DNA from 3 places in the Mesorhizobium sp. A623 genome. Region 2 is predicted to be linked to each of the others. Evidence: riboswitches for the same ligand, from Rfam matches in the RefSeq annotation. Region 2 holds a riboswitch; each other region holds the start of a gene.
The links. A riboswitch is a leader RNA that binds a small molecule or an ion and turns the genes downstream of it on or off. The one in region 2 is predicted to bind cobalamin.
Positions count from the first base shown of each region.

Region 1: it holds a riboswitch for cobalamin, as region 2 does, so the genes downstream of both, ACX3P1_RS26465 (CbtB domain-containing protein) here and ACX3P1_RS04780 (DUF1636 family protein) in region 2, are expected to answer to the same signal.
Region 3: it holds a riboswitch for cobalamin, as region 2 does, so the genes downstream of both, ACX3P1_RS09360 (aromatic ring-hydroxylating oxygenase subunit alpha) here and ACX3P1_RS04780 (DUF1636 family protein) in region 2, are expected to answer to the same signal.

Region 1 covers NZ_JBTMXB010000058.1:10,414-15,592, forward strand. Annotated here, with positions in the region: gene ACX3P1_RS26435 (ABC transporter permease) at 1-90, shown strand, start outside; gene ACX3P1_RS26440 (ABC transporter permease) at 87-1,031, shown strand; gene ACX3P1_RS26445 (lysozyme inhibitor LprI family protein) at 1,184-1,543, shown strand; gene ACX3P1_RS26450 (hypothetical protein) at 1,558-1,941, shown strand; gene ACX3P1_RS26455 (hypothetical protein) at 2,071-2,646, opposite strand; gene ACX3P1_RS26460 (CbtA family protein) at 2,708-3,460, opposite strand; gene ACX3P1_RS26465 (CbtB domain-containing protein) at 3,472-3,681, opposite strand; adenosylcobalamin (AdoCbl) riboswitch at 3,685-3,840, opposite strand; gene ACX3P1_RS26470 (histidine phosphatase family protein) at 3,944-4,528, shown strand; gene ACX3P1_RS26475 (pyridoxal phosphate-dependent aminotransferase) at 4,525-5,179, opposite strand, start outside.
Region 2 covers NZ_JBTMXB010000003.1:171,583-176,761, forward strand. Annotated here, with positions in the region: gene ACX3P1_RS04775 (winged helix-turn-helix domain-containing protein) at 1-899, shown strand, start outside; cobalamin riboswitch at 902-1,103, shown strand; gene ACX3P1_RS04780 (DUF1636 family protein) at 1,128-1,553, shown strand; gene cobW (cobalamin biosynthesis protein CobW) at 1,556-2,587, shown strand; gene cobN (cobaltochelatase subunit CobN) at 2,606-5,179, shown strand, end outside.
Region 3 covers NZ_JBTMXB010000007.1:55,659-60,837, forward strand. Annotated here, with positions in the region: gene ACX3P1_RS09345 (DUF2312 domain-containing protein) at 1-125, shown strand, start outside; gene ACX3P1_RS09350 (hypothetical protein) at 327-596, opposite strand; gene ACX3P1_RS09355 (FAD-binding oxidoreductase) at 599-1,708, opposite strand; gene ACX3P1_RS09360 (aromatic ring-hydroxylating oxygenase subunit alpha) at 1,719-2,966, opposite strand; cobalamin riboswitch at 3,088-3,290, opposite strand; gene ACX3P1_RS09365 (MFS transporter) at 3,380-4,663, opposite strand; gene ACX3P1_RS09370 (TetR/AcrR family transcriptional regulator) at 4,735-5,179, shown strand, end outside.

The DNA of each region.
Region 1 (5,179 bases), on a different contig from region 2:
GACGTCATTCAGGGAACCGCACTTCTGGCCATGCTGGTGGCGCTGCTGTTCACCGCCTATCGGGTCCGGCGCGTGGGGGCGCAACAATGAGCGTCGTTCTGGAACAGATCTTTCAGGTCGGTTTTCTGGCCGCCATCCTGCGCATCGCCACGCCGCTGGCTTTCGCTACGCTGGGCGAAATGTTTTCCGAGCGCGCCGGCGTGCTCAACCTCGGCATCGAAGGCATCATGCTTCTGTCGGCCATGACCGGTTTCACCGGCGCCTATCTCAGCGGCAGCCTGTGGGTCGGCATCGCCGCCGCGGTCGCCACCGGTGCGCTGATGGGCGCGCTGCATGGGCTGTTCACCGTGGCGCTTGGCCTTAGCCAGCACGTCTGCGGCATCGGTGTGACGCTTTTCGGCTCCGGCCTTGCCTATTTCCTCTACCGCCTGATCTTCGGCCAGCAATCGACGCCGCCCAACATCGTCGGCTTCAAGCCGGTGGCGATCCCGTTCCTGTCGGATATTCCGGTGCTGGGACCGGCCGTGTTCAGCCAGTTCACGTTGGTCTACATGGCGATCCTCGCCGTGCCGATCTCCGCTTTCATCCTCTACCGCACACCCTGGGGCCTGTCGGTCCGCATGGTCGGCGAAAACCCGCGCGCCGCCGATTCCGCCGGCGTCAGCGTCATCGCGACCCGCATGCAGGCCGTCATCATAGGCGGCGCGCTGATGGGGTTGGCCGGCGCTTTCCTGTCGATGGCGCAGTTCAACGCCTTCACCTTCGGCGTGGTTTCCGGGCGCGGCTGGGTGGCGATCGCGCTGGTGGTGTTCGGCCGCTGGGACCCGTGGCGCTCTGCCGGTGCTGCCCTGCTGTTCGCCTTCGTCGATGCGCTGCAGCTGCGGATGCAGGCGAGCGGCCTTGGCCATATCCCCTATGAGGCGTTCCTGATGCTGCCCTTCGTGCTGACCATCGTGGCGATGGCGTTCATGTCGCGCAATGCGGTCGCGCCTTCGGCGCTGCTAAAGCCGTTCCGCCGCGAGGAGCGGTAGGATCACATTGACGGCACCGACGGGCCTTGCCTCGTCCATTCGCCGTCCCGGAAAGGGAAACCTTTTGCTTACTATATGGTTTCCCAAAGGCTTGCTGGCCATCCTTGCGTGTGCTTGCTTGGGGTCACTGGTATTTTGAGGGGGATACAGCCATGCGCTTTTTTCTTGCTGCCGTCGCCACCCTGTCATTTGCTGCCACCGCGGCCCTGGCCGATCCAGCTTCGGACCTCAAAAGAGTCGACCAAGCGTTGAACCAGACCTTCAAGCAAATTCAGAAGCGGCTTGCGGACGACGCCGACGGCAAGATGCGGCTCGTCACGGCGCAGAGGGCGTGGATCGCCTTCCGAAACGCCGAATGCATTTTCCAATCCAGCGGCGATGACGGCGGGTCTGCGGCGCCGATGGTTGCCGCTGCATGTCAGGCTGAATTTACCAAGGATCGCACCAAACAATTGAAGGCTTATCTCACCTGCCAGGAAGGCGATCTCGCTTGCCCGGTACCTGCAGAATGACCGGGAGTAAAAAAATGCCGAATTTCAAGATGCGATATGTGCTGCTCGCGCTTGTGCCGTTAGCCGTCGTCGGCTGCGTCAGCACAGAAGAGCAGCGCTCGATGGACCAGGAAAAGTGTGCTTCTTTCGGCTACGCGCAGGGGACTGACGGCTTCGCCGACTGCATGATGAAACAAAGTTCGCAGCGTGCAGATGACGAGCAGCGCTCATTGGATCGCATGAATGCGCAAGAACAGCGAGACCGCGACCGCAAGGAAGCGCGACGCAAGCGTGACAGCTACGTCGATACCAGGCCGAGTTACGATAAAGACGGTAATCCGAACTTCGACACCCAGGGCAACTACCAGGGGTGTAATGGCGTGGGCTGTCTTGTCGATAATCCAGGCGATGACGATTAGCCAGACGATGACGATTAGGCCGGCTGCCGGGACGCCGCTGGTCGGGCTGTAGATACGCTAGCCCCGGCCGAAACTTGAATGGGCGAAATGCATGCGGCGCCAAGGCAAACTACGGCGTGCGGCGATAGCTCAGCACGGCTGATCGTCGCCGTCTTTCCGCCGTCCGCCGGCAAGCAGAATCGTGCCGCCCGCAAACGCCATCGCCAGCGTCGAGAAAGCGATGAGGCTTGGCGTGTGCGATGGAACGTTGCGCCAGATCGGGAAGATCACCTCGGCGGTGTTGAAAGCTTCGCCGCTGAACTGGCATTGCACGAACGAGGCCTGGTTGCGCACCATGTCGGCGTCGATCCGGGAGATCAGCGCTTCCGTAGGCTGCTTGTCGTCGGAGATATCGCGCATATGGACGAGTAGCGCTTGCGCCGCCGAGAGATAGGCGTGGCTGCATTCGTTGAAGGGGCTTTCCTCGTCGCGCAGGCTGCCGGGAACCAGCCCCCATAGGCAGTAGCTGTACTGGACGTCGGCGAAAGTCAGCAGCCGTCGGAAGGTCGGGTCGGTTTTCGCCTGTCGCTTGGCCAGCGCGAGAATTTCGCCGCGATATTCGGCGATGACGGCCATCTGGCCATGAGACAGGCCGGGGATCGAGATACCGCTGATCGGCCCGCCCGAGCGCGCGCCATGAGCGCCTGCTGGAACCGCAAAAAGCAAAGCGGCGGCACCCGCAAGGGACGCCGCCGCGAAGAACGATGAACGCTGAGGCCGCACTTAACTAGCGCAAGGCTGGGCGTGCGGTGATTTTATGGTTCGAGCGTCCGGCAAGATTACGCTCGACGACTGCGCCGAAGACGAGGCCGATTACCGTCCACAACACGGCATGAAGCCCGAGCGAAGCGGTGCGGAAGCGCCACAGCAGGTCGGCGGAAAAGTTTTCCGGCACGTCATTGATGGTGGGCAGGGCGTATTGCGCGACCACGGTGACTGCCAGGAAAGCCGCTCCAGCGATGATCGAGGCGTTCCAGGCTCCGTCTTGCGCCCACAAGCGCCTTGCCAGGCCGATGGACGCGACCAGCGTGGCGATCGAAATGACGATCATGATGAAGAACAGTTCCGTTCGCACCCCGATCGTGTCGGGGTTGCCGACGGCCGGCGGCGTCGCTGGATATTTGATCTGCGGTATCAGCACGATGGCGATGAACCCCGCCAGCGCGAGCAAAGCGGCGGTGCCGCGCGGCCCGAACCGGCCGATGCGCCCAAAGACATAGGCAAAGACCAGCGAGAACAGCCCGCCAAGGGCCGCGCCATAGACGACGGTACCGGTCAACAGGCCGATGCCGGCCTGCGTCGCGCGGGAAACGAGTTCGGTTTCTTCATCCGGCGCTTCACCGGATGCCTGCGCCATCAATTCTTCGAACGCGATGGCGCGGTCAATCTGGGGTTCACCGAAAACCCGGGCAAAGCCGAACGCCAGGAGACCCGCGAAAATGCCGACAAGCATCCCGCGAAGGAGAAGACGACCAACCATGTCAAAGCCCCTTAGTGGCAGGGAAAGCCGAGCAGGTGGCGTCCGTCATGCACGAATTCGTGGATGTACATGCCACGGAAAAGCGACATCGCGCCTTCCTCGGAGCCGACGAAATAGACGGCGAGAAGGCAAAGCAGCCCGCCGAAGATCGCCCATGGCAGGATTTCGCCGAGCGGGATCGGAAGCGGGCGTACGTCTGGATTGAATGTAGCGTCGGACATGATGTGCCTCCTGGGATACAGCGTCCCGTTGATGAGCCATGAAGCAACGAAAGAAGTCCTGACTCTCGGCATCGCGTTTCAAACGCTAGCCGATCACAGTGGCGCGACCGTACCGGGCTTTCACCGGTTTCCACTCACATTGCTTCAATGGCGACAGTAGTCAGCGCCGGTTACCCTGTCAACGAGGGTGTTGGGCGTGAAGGGCCGTCGGGCCGGCACGGTCGTGCTATGCTGAGCCAACGAAACGCGATGCGATTCCTCGATGACCGGACGCCTGACAATGATCTGCAGCGGCGCAACCGCCGCCACGCGCCACGCCGCGTTCCCGCTCGATGAGCCGCTCGAGGCAGGCGCAGTGGCGATGGCCAACACGCTCGGCCCGCAATTGCGCCGCGCCGACCGCGTCTGGACAGGGCCGGCGCTGCGCGCCAGGCAAACGGCGCAAGCCCTTGGCTTGCAAGCGGTTGAACGCCCTGAACTTGCCGATCAGGATATGGGCTCATGGAGCGGAAAGACGCTGGCCGCGATTTCCGGGCAGCAGCCAGAAAATATCGCGGCCTGGTTGGCCGTTCCTGCCGCGGCTCCGCATGGCGGCGAGGCGATCGCCGAACTGTCGGCTCGCATAGCCGCCTTGATGGACGCGCTGCTCGGCGAGCGCGGCCATACGATTGCTGTGACGCATCCGGCCGTCGTCCGCGTGGCTGTGCTTCATGTGCTGGGCGCGCCGCTCGAATCGTTCTGGCGCATCGATTGCGAGCCGCTGAGCGTCGCTGAATTTCGCACCGACGGACGCAGATGGGCGCTACGCGCCAGCGGCGTCATGCCGGCGAAGGCAAAAAAGCGTTAGCCGCGCACGGCCGCGAGCACGCCGGACAGTTCCTCGGCGAAAATATCGATCTCATGGTCGAGGCCGACGCTGACCCGGATGCATCGGTTGAGCACCGGCGCCATGGGCTTGCGAATGAACACGTCGCGCGCCAAAAATCCTTTCAGCACCTTGAGCGCGAAATCGCCGTCGCGGCCGCAGTCGATGGCGACGAAATTGGTGGCCGAAGGCAGCGGCTTCAATCCGTTCGCCTCGGCGATTGCCGCAATTCGTCGGCGACCGACATCGACCCGCGCCACGACGCTTTGCAGCCAGTCCTGGTCGGCCAGTGCCTCGACGCCGGCAATCTGCGCCATGCGGCCGACGCCGTAGTGGTTGCGGATTTTCTCGAAGTCGGCAATGACCTGCCGCTCGCCGATGGCGTAGCCGCAACGGATGCCGGCCAGCCCGTAAGCCTTTGAAAAGGTGCGCATGCGGATGACATTGGTGCGCCCGATATCGATTGCCGGAAGCGCCGAGGCAGGCGCCAACTCGCCATAGGCCTCGTCCAGGATCAGCATCGTGGTTTCAGGCAGCGCCTCGATAAAGCGCATGATTTCCGCCGCATCCCAAAAACTTCCCATCGGGTTGTCGGGATTGGACAGATAGACCAGCGGCGCGTTTTCCCGCCGC
Region 2 (5,179 bases):
AGCGCGGCGACGGCATGTATGGCGGCCTCGCCAAATTCGGCCGCGAACGCGCCGCCTATATAGAAGACATTTTTCGCGAAATCGTGGCGCGCGGGCCGATTGCCGCATCCGAGCTTGACGGCCAGAAAGGTTCCGGCGGCTGGTGGGGTTGGAGCGAGGCTAAGCACGCCTTCGAATGGCTGTTCTGGGCCGGCCGCATCACCACCGCCTATCGGCGCGGCTTCAAGCGATTTTACGACCTGCCCGAACGCGTGCTGCCGCAGGCGGTTCTGGATCTGCCCACGCCTTCGCCCGCCGACGCCCACCGCGAACTGCTGCGCATATCGGCCCGCGCGCACGGCATCGCCACCGCCAACTGTTTACGCGATTATTTTCGCCTTTCTCCCGCCGACATGAAGGGCAGGCTGGAAGAACTGGTCGATGAAGGCGAAATTCTGCCCGTCCGCGTCGAAGGCTGGAACAAGCCGGCTTTTCTGCACAAGGACGCCCGCATGCCGCGCCGAGTCGAGGCGCGCGCCATGCTCGCGCCTTTCGATCCGCTGGTGTTCGAGCGCTCGCGCGCCGAAAGCCTGTTCGACTTCCGCTACCGGATCGAAATCTACACGCCGGCCGAAAAGCGCCAATATGGCTACTATGTGCTGCCTTTCCTGCTCGGCGATAAAATCGCTGCCCGCGTCGACCTCAAGGCCGACCGCCCGGCAAGCGTGCTGCGCGTCCACGCCGCCTACGCCGAAGCGACCGCACCCACAGACGCCGCCGCCCATCTTTTCGAGGAACTGAAGCAGATGCAGGGCTGGCTCGGCCTTGAACATATCGAAATCACGCCGGCCGGCGATCTCGGACCGGCGCTGGCCGACATCGCGCTGTCGCATCGACACGTTGACACGGCCTCTCACTAACGCCTAAATCCGCTCCAGACGGTCTCCTCTTTTCACAGGGAGGAGCGAAGAGGGAATGCGGTGCGCGACGAAAGTCGCAAATCCGCGGCTGTCCCCGCAACTGTAAGCGACGAGCCAAGGCCGAATGCCACTGGGATTTTCCTGGGAAGGCGGCCAAGGCGATGACCCGCGAGCCAGGAGACCTGCCGTCTGCGAGAAATAATCCGATAGCCTGGCGGGTTTCCGGGCATGGAGCAGGTCTTGAACCAGAACGGCAATTTTCCGGCTGAGTCCGCCGATATTCTATCCGGTATCGAGGCGACGATCATCGTCTGTTCATCGTGCCGCGACGAAACCGGCTCGGATGCCCGTCCCAGCGCAGGCGAGACGTTGGCGGAAAATACACGCCGCGCCGCTATCGACGAAAACATCCATATCCGCACCGTCGAATGCCTTGGCAACTGCAAGCGCCGCCTCAGCGCAGCCATCCTGCGCGACGGCTGCTGGAGCTATGTTTTCGGCGACCTGACCGTAACCAGCGGCCCCGATCTCGTCGCCGGCGCAAAACTCTTCGCCACGTCCAGCGACGGTCTCATCCCCTGGCGCGGCCGCCCCGATTCGCTGAAGCGCGGCCTTGTCGCGCGCATCCCTCCCCTTGCCACGCTGAAGGACTGACCATGACCGCATCCCGTGTTCCCTGCACCGTCATCACCGGCTTTCTCGGTTCGGGAAAAACCACGCTGGTTCGCCATTTGCTGGAGAACTCCAGCGGCAAGCGGCTGGCCCTCATCGTCAACGAATTTGGAGACATCGGCGTCGACGGCGAAATTCTTAAAGGCTGCGGCATCGACACCTGTCCGGAAGAAAACATCGTCGAACTCGCGAATGGCTGCATCTGCTGCACCGTCGCCGACGACTTCGTGCCCGCGCTCGACCGTATCCTGTCACTCCAACCTCCTGTCGATCACATCCTGATCGAAACGTCCGGCCTTGCCCTGCCCAAACCGCTGGTCCAGGCGTTCCAGTGGCCGGCGGTCAAAAGCCGCGTCACGGTCGATGGCGTCATCGCCGTGGTCGACGGAGCGGCCCTTGCCGCCGGTCAGGTCGCTTCCGACATGGATGCGCTGGCCGCCCAGCGCGCCGCCGACCCGACGCTCGACCATGACGATCCGGTCGAGGAAGTGTTCGAGGATCAGGTCGCCTGCGCCGATCTCATCATCCTGTCCAAGAGCGATCTCATGGACGATGCCGCCATGGCGCGCGCCAACGACATCATCGCCAAGAGCCGTGCCCGCGCCGTCAAAACCCTGCCGGTCTCGCAAGGCAAGGTCGATCCGTCGGTGCTGCTCGGCCTCGGCCTCGCCGTCGAAGACGACATCGAAAACCGCTGGAGCCATCACGACGGCATGGGCGGCCATGAGCACGACGATTTCGATTCGATCATCATCGACATCCCCTCGATCGCGAACCCCGACGACCTCGCCAAGCGCGTCGCCGCCACCGCCGAACAGGAAAACGTGCTGCGTGTGAAGGGCTTCGTTGAAGTGTCGGCCAAGCCGATGCGGCTTTTGCTGCAAGCGGTCGGCCCCCGCGTCACCCACTATTACGACCGCGCCTGGACGGCCGAAGACGACCGCCGCTCGCGCCTGGTAGTCATCGGCCTGAAGGGGCTCAATCGTCCGGCCATTGAGAAAATATTGATCGGCTGACCGCAACACTGGCTCACGATGCACATCCTGACCACCACTTCCGCCTCGCTCGACGATCTCGCCGAGCCTGTCGATCTGCGGCAGACGCCGGCGGATGTGGTGGCGCTGTCCTTCACCGATAGTGATCTGGCCGGTCTGGCGGCTGCATGGCAGGCCGACGCGCAGCGCTTGCCGTCGATGCGGCTCGCGCCCTTGCGCGATTTGCGCCATCCCATGTCCGTCGATTTGTGGATCGACAGCGTTGCGCAGCATGCAAAAGTCATCCTTGTCCGTATTCTTGGCGGCTATGACTGGTGGCGCTACGGCTGCGACCAGCTTGCCTCCATCGCGCGCGCTCGCGGCATTAAACTGGCGCTGCTGCCCGGCGAATGCCGCGACGAGGACTTGCGGCTGATCGAGGCCTCCACCCTGCCCCGCACCGAGCTCGACGCGCTGCTCGACTATTTTCGCGAAGGCGGCTCCGCCAACATGGCAGCCCTGGTGCATCGCCTAGCGCAACTGGCCGGAACAGACATTTCCGCCGCCGACCCGGTCACCGTGCCTAAGGCAGGCTATTACGAGCCGGGCAGAGGCGTCGTCGAAGCGCCTTGCATCGAGAACAAAACGGCCGCCGTCGTTCCCATTCTCTTCTATCGCTCCATGCTGCAAGCGGCCGATATCGCCCCCATCGATTCCTTGACCGAAGCGCTCCGGCAGCGCGGCATGACGCCTGTTCCCATCTTCGTCTCCAGCCTGAAGGACCCGGCCTCGCTTGCCGTCGTCGAAACCGCTCTTACCACGCTGAACCCCTCTGCCATCGTCGCCGCCACGGCCTTCGCCTCGGGTGCTGAACCGGGCAGCCAGACGCTGTTCGACCGCGCCGGCGTGCCGGTATTCCAGGTAATCGTGGCAACGACGCGCCGCGATATCTGGCAAGAAAACCAGCGCGGCCTCGCCCCCGCCGATCTCGCCATGCACGTGGTCCTGCCCGAACTTGACGGCCGTATCCTGGCCGGCGCGATCTCGTTCAAGGGCGAGATGGACACCGATCCGGCGCTCGGGCTGCGCGCGCTCGCCAATCGTCCCGAACCGGATCGCGTCACGCAGGTTGCGGAGCGCATAAAAACCTTCATCCGCCTGCAACGCACACCGCGAGTTGAACGCAAACTTGCGATCCTCATCCCCGACTATCCAAGCGCGCCCGGCCGCACCGGCTACGCGGTCGGCCTCGATGTGCCTTCCAGCGTTCTAGCCATGCTGCACGACATGAAAGACCACGGCTATGCCGTTGAAGCGATTCCGCAATCGCCTCGCGCGCTGCTGGAACTGCTGGTGCGCGACAGCCACGGTTTGAGCACCTCCGACTATTTTGCCTTGTCCGAAGAACTGCCCGCCGCCGCATGCGAGGCCGTCGAGGCAGCTTGGGGAAAACTGAACACGACCCACCCCCAAATACCCTTCCGCGCCGCCACCTTCGGCAATGTCACCGTAACACTGGCTCCCGATCGTGGACGCTCCGCCGACCGCCGCGCCGACTATCACGACCCGACGCTGCCGCCGCGCCATGAACTGCTCGCCTTCGGCCTGTGGCTGCGAAGGGTGCTTGGCGTCCATGCCATCGTCCATGTCGGTGCGCATGGCACGCTGGAATGGCTACCCGGCAAGACGGTCGCCATGAGCGAAAATTGCTTTCCCGAGATCGTCACCGGCTCGCTCCCCGTCGTCTATCCCTTCATCGTTTCCAATCCGGGCGAGGCAGCACAGGCCAAGCGCCGCATCTCGGCCGTGACGCTCGGGCACCTGCCGCCGCCGCTGATGGAAGCCGGACTGGACGAAAACCAGCAGAAGCTCGAGCGCTTGGTGGACGAGTATGCGCAAGCCGACGGCCTCGACCGCCGCCGCCGCGACCTGCTGGCCAAGCTGATCGTCGAAACCGCCGCGCAAACCAACCTCGCCAAGGAAGCGGGCGTCGCGAAAACCGATGCGCCCGACGAAGCCCTGCGCCGCATCGATGCCTGGCTGTGCGACCTGAAGGATTTCGCCATCAAAGACGGGTTGCATATTTACGGCCGCTCGCCCGAAGACGAGGCCGATCCCTTGCGCCGCCAGAGCACTGCCTCCGAGAAAGACGCGCTGATCGCCACGCTCGACGGCAAGCACATCGCCGCCGGCCCGGCGGGTGCGCCGGCGCGTGGCCGTACCGACGTGCTGCCGACCGGGCGCAATCTGTTCACCGCCGACCCGCGCACCATGCCGACGCCCACGGCGTTCGACATCGGCAAGGCGGAGAGCGACGAAATCGTGCTCAGCTACATGCAGGCGCATGGCGATTACCCGCGCTCGCTGGTCATCGACCTGTGGGGCTCGGCGTCGCTGCGCACCGGCGGCGAGGAAATCGCGCAAGGCCTGGCGCTGATGGGATGCCGCCCGCAATGGGATGCCGCCACCGGCCGCGTCACCGGCATCGAGGTGTTGCCGCCCGCTTTGCTTGGACGTCCGCGCATCGACGTTACCTGGCGAATTTCCGGCCTGTTCCGCGACATGTTCCCGATGCAGATCGCGCTGATCGACGCTGCCGCTAATGCCGTCGCCACCCGCGACGAGGACGATTCG
Region 3 (5,179 bases), on a different contig from region 2:
AAGGCACCGGCTTCGAGCCGAAGGCCGTGCGCACGATCATCCGGCTGCGCAAGCAGGATCAGAACGAACGCGCGGAAGCTGAAGCGATCCTCGACCTGTACATGGCAGCTCTCGGCATGGCGTGACGCCTGCCGTCGATCGCGTCGGCATGCCCTGGAAGCAGGCAGCGAAGCCGGGCGCTTCATCGCGTCATTTCAGATAGCGATACGAACGGGTCAGACAGCGAAACAAACTGCAGCGCCGGGTGTCCATTGGATGCCCGGCGTTGCTGTTTTTTGAAGCATCGGAATAGTTCGAAAACCGGCTCCTCCTTACGGGAGTGTGCTCTACCGGTTGACGACCGGGCGTGTCCAACTGGCTTTGCCGGCGACCGCGACCAGCAGGGTGCGCAGTCGCTGCACGCCCGGGTGAAGAAGATTGCGCTGGTCTATGCGCGCGATTTCGCCGGCGGCGGCTGCTTCGATGCAGGCATCGTGCGGCAGTGCCACCAGCCAGTCGGCGAACACTTCTTCGGGCGGTGGCGGCGGCGAGATTTTGGCCATTGTCGCCGCGCTGATCCGGCGGGCAGCGGCAGCGACGCTGTCTTCGTTGTCCATCGTCACGCCTCGATCTCGATCGGCGAGAGCGGCTTTGAGCAGCAGGCGAGAATGAAGCCGTCGGCAATCTCCTGCTCGAGGATGCCGCCATTGTGGCTCATCTCGACCTCACCGGAGATTTTCTTCACCTTGCAGGTGCCGCACAGGCCGAACTCGCAGGCGGCGGAAATACGCACGCCCGATGCGCGCGCCGTCTGCAACACGGTCTGGCCGGCGAGACATTCGCCGTCGACGCCGGAGAGCGCAAAGTGGATCGGGATGGCGGCTTGTGCAGGCTCGCCCGCCGGCGTCGCATGCTGCGGGCTATCGGCAAAGGGTGCCGGCACCGGCTCGATCGCCGGTGCGCCAAAACTTTCCTGATGATAGTGCGCCATGTCGAAACCGGAGGTTTCCAGCATCTGGCTGACCGCGCGCATGAAGGGTTCCGGCCCGCAACAGAACACTTCGCGCTCGCGGAAATCGGGCGACAGCATCGGCAGGCGTACCGCATCGATGCGGCCCATATGGCCGAACCAGCTTTCGCGCGACGAGCGTTCCTCGATCATGAAGCCGAGCGACAGGCCGGGCATGCGCATGCCGAGCAGTTCCAGTTCCTTGCGGAAGATGATCTCTTCGGGCCTGCGCGCGCAGTTGACGAAGGAAATATCGGTCTGCGGGGTAAAGTCGTTCAGCCAGCGCAGCATCGACATCATCGGCGTAATACCGGAACCGGCCGAGATGAACAAATATTTGGCCGAAGGATGGTTGTGCAGCGAGAACTCGCCGGACGGGCCATAGGCCTTGACCCGCTCGCCCGGCTTCAGATGGTCGAACATCCAGCGCGTGCCGACGCTGCCGGCCTGCGCCTTGACCGTCACGGCGATCGAGAACGGCCGCGACGGCGAGGACGACAGCGTATAGGTGCGCATCAGCGGCGCGTCCGCGACCGGCAGTTCCAGCGTGATGAACTGGCCCGGCTTGTAGCGGAACCAGGTCTGGTTGTCCGAACGGAAGGTGAAGGTCTTCACGTCCGGCGCCTCGTCGATGACGCCAACCACTTCCAGCACCTGAAGCCGGTCGTTCCACGGTATCATCTCGTCGAGATGCTTGTAGAGGCTGACTGCCGCGTTCATGGCTGCCTCCCTAAGCGACGTTCTTCAACGCCGGCTTCTCGCCCTCGGCCAGCCTTGGCCCGATAAAATCGGCGTACCAGTTGACGAACTGGATGACGCCGCCTTCGTGCACTTCCGAATAGGGGCCGGGTTCGTAGGCAGGCGACAGGATGCCGAAGGCATTCTCCTCGACGATGCGCCGATCCTCGGCATTGGTCATGGTCCAGACATGGGTGAGTTCGGCGAGGTCGTAATCCACGCCCTCGACCGCATCCTTGTGGACGAGCCATTTCGTGGTCACTGCGGTTTCCGTGGCGCTGATCGGCAGCACGCGGAAAGTGACGGCATGGTCGCCGAGAACGTGGTCCCAGGTCGTTGGATAATGATAGAGCAGCAGCGAGCCGATCCCCTCGGTCGAGACGCTGTCGGACAGGTTCTTCTTCACCGCCCGCTTGCCGGTCATGGTGTAGCTGACGGCATCGCGCAGCAGCGGCGCGCGGGTGGCGCGGAACTGGCCTGCCGGATCGATGCGGAACTTGCTGGGCAGGCCCACCGGCTCGCATTTCGCCCAATGGGCCAGCATCTCCGGATCGCTGTCGGCGGCCTGCACGCCGGTGACGACGGGAGCTTCGGGGAAGGTCTTGCACAGTTCGGGGTGGTTGGCGGCACAGTGGTAGCACTCGCGGTTGTTTTCCCAGACAAGCTTCCAGTTGCCTTTCTCAATGATGGTGCTCTCGAAGGCGACTTTCGCTTCGGTCAGCCGGTGCGGCGCGAGATAGGGGTCGATCATTGCCCGCATCGGGGCGAAATCGGCCGGCTTTTCGGCGAGGCAGATGAAGATGAAGCCGCCAACGCTTTCACAGGCGATGGGTTTCAGGCTGAAATCGGCCTTGTCGAAACCCTGCGCCATGTCGCGGGCGAACAACAGGCTGCCGTCGAGTTCATAGGTCCATTGGTGGTAGGGGCAGACGAGCTTGGCCGCCGATCCCTTGTCGGACGGGCAGACGCGGCTGCCGCGATGGCGGCAAGAATTATGCAGGGCATGAATCTTGCCCTTCTGGTCCCGCACCAGCACCACTGGGTAGTCGCCGATCTGCAGCGTGAAATAATTGCCGGGCTTGGGCACTTCGCAATCATGGCCAACGAAAAGCCAGTCGCGATACCAGATCAGTTCCATGTCGAGCTTGAAATAATCGGGATCGGTGTAGAAGGGCTGCTCCAGCGAGAAGCCCTGACGGCGGCGCTCGAGCCGCTTCAGCATTTCGGTCTTCGTGTCCATGTCCTGCCCTCAGCAAATGCTAGGACTGAACTGGTGGTGACTTCAGGGGTGAACGATTGCGCACCGGCACGATTGCCCGTCCGCAAGGATTCGCCTCTTGACCGCCCACCGCGATCAGTCGAGTTTACGTCTGCTCGAGGCTGGTTTCCGGGCTTCGGAGCTGTCCTCCCGGACTGTCTCGACGCCTTCCCAGGCTTATCACCCAGTGGCTTTTGTCGAGACTTTCAGCTCCGCTACCGTTGCGGGGGCAGCGCCGGCATCCAACCGGCTTCCCAATTATCCCGTCGGCTTTCGCGAACGGGCACCTAAAGCAAAAGCATCTAATCACCGGGACATGGGGTCCGGCCATACGAAAGCGACATCGCCAAAGCGCAAAGGCGACAGGGCGAAAAACGGCGCTTCCCGACGCGCCGTCAGGCGGGCTGGCCTTCCGGTTCGAAGGCCGGCCGGCTGGTGTCGATGAGCAGCGAGATGCAGGCGGCCACGATGGCGGTCATGCCCGCGATCTGGAACGCCAGTTCGTAATTGCCCTGCATTTCGCGCAGCGCGCCGCCGAAAAAGGCGGCGGTTGCCGCCCCGACCTGGTGGCCGGCGACGATCCAGCCAAAGACGATCGGGCCGGAGCGATCGCCGAAGGCTTCGTTGGACAGGCGCAGCGTCGGCGGCACGGTGGCGATCCAGTCGAGGCCGTAGAGCACGGCGAAGATGGTCAGCGCCGTGCCGGAAAAACCGGACATGGGCAGGTAGATCAGCGACAGGCCGCGAATGCCGTAATACATGCCGAGTAGTTTGCGCGGGTCGAAGCGGTCGGTCAGCCAGCCCGACAGCGTGGTGCCGATCAGGTCGAACACGCCCATCAAGGCAAGCAGGCCGGCCGCCTTCACCTCGGGAATGCCCATGTCGCCGCAAAAGGCGATGAGATGGGTTCCGACCAGCCCGTTGGTGGTGAAGCCGCATACAAAGAAGGTGGCGAACAGATACCAGAACACCCGCGTGCGCGCGGCGCGGCGTAGCGTGCCGAGCGTGTGGGCGATGAAATTGCCCTGCGAGGCGGGCGATACCGGCGGCACGTCGTCGGCATCCGCGCCGAAGCGGACGAGGCCGATGGAAGAGGGCCGCTCCGGCACCAAAAGCCAGACCAGCGGCAACAAGGCGGCGCAGGCGATGGCGACGGCCATGGCGACCGGCCTCCAGCCGCCCCACTGCGCCAGCATCGCCAGCACCGGCAGGAACACCAGCATGCCAGTGGCGCTCGACGCGGACATCAGCCCCATGACCAGGCCGCGATTGGTCTTGAACCAGCGGTTGACGATGGTGGCGCCGAGCACGGTCGCCACGGCGCCCGAGCCGATGCCGGAAAAGATACCCCAACTGGCGACCAACTGCCACGGCTCGGTCATCAACAGGCTGGACGCGGTCGAACCGGCCATCAGGGCAAGCGCGCCGAGCAGGATCAGGCGCAGACCGAAGCGCTCCATCAGGGCTGCGGCAAACGGACCGGCCAGGCCATAGAGGAAGATGCCGACCGCCGCAGCGAGCGAAACGACGTCGCGACCCCAGCCGAGCTCGGATTCCAGCGGCAGCATCATCACCGCCGGCGCGGAACGCAGGCCGGCCGCAATCAGCAGGCAGAAAAAGATGACGGCGACGACGACAAACGCGTAGCGCTGGCCAAGCATGCGAGGTTGGGCTATCATGTTACTGACCGGTACGTTACGGAGCGCCCACTATTCGTACCGATCGGTAACATTGTCAAGCGAGCCAGCGAATGTCAGACGCCAATAATATTGATGCAAGGATCAAGGATGGCGATGGCCACGTGCCGCGCGCTGCCGAAAAAATCATGACTGCCGCATCCGACCTGTTCTACCGGCAGGGCATAAGGGCGATCGGCGTCGAGGAAATCGTCAAGACGGCGGGCGTCACCAAGCCCAGCCTCTACCGCAGCTTCGCCTCCAAGGACGAACTCGCCGCTTCGTATCTGAGGCACTACGACGGCGAATTCTGGGCGCGCTTCGACGAGGCGGTGGCAGCCCATCCGGGCGACGCGCGCGCGCAGATCGGCGCCTTTTTTATCCGCATCGGCAAGCGAACACAAAGGTCCGGCTATCGCGGCTGCGGCCTGACCAACGCGGCGGTGGAATATCCCGAACACGACCATCCGGCCCGCGTCGTCAGCGAGGAAAACAAGAAGGAACTGCGCCGCCGCCTGC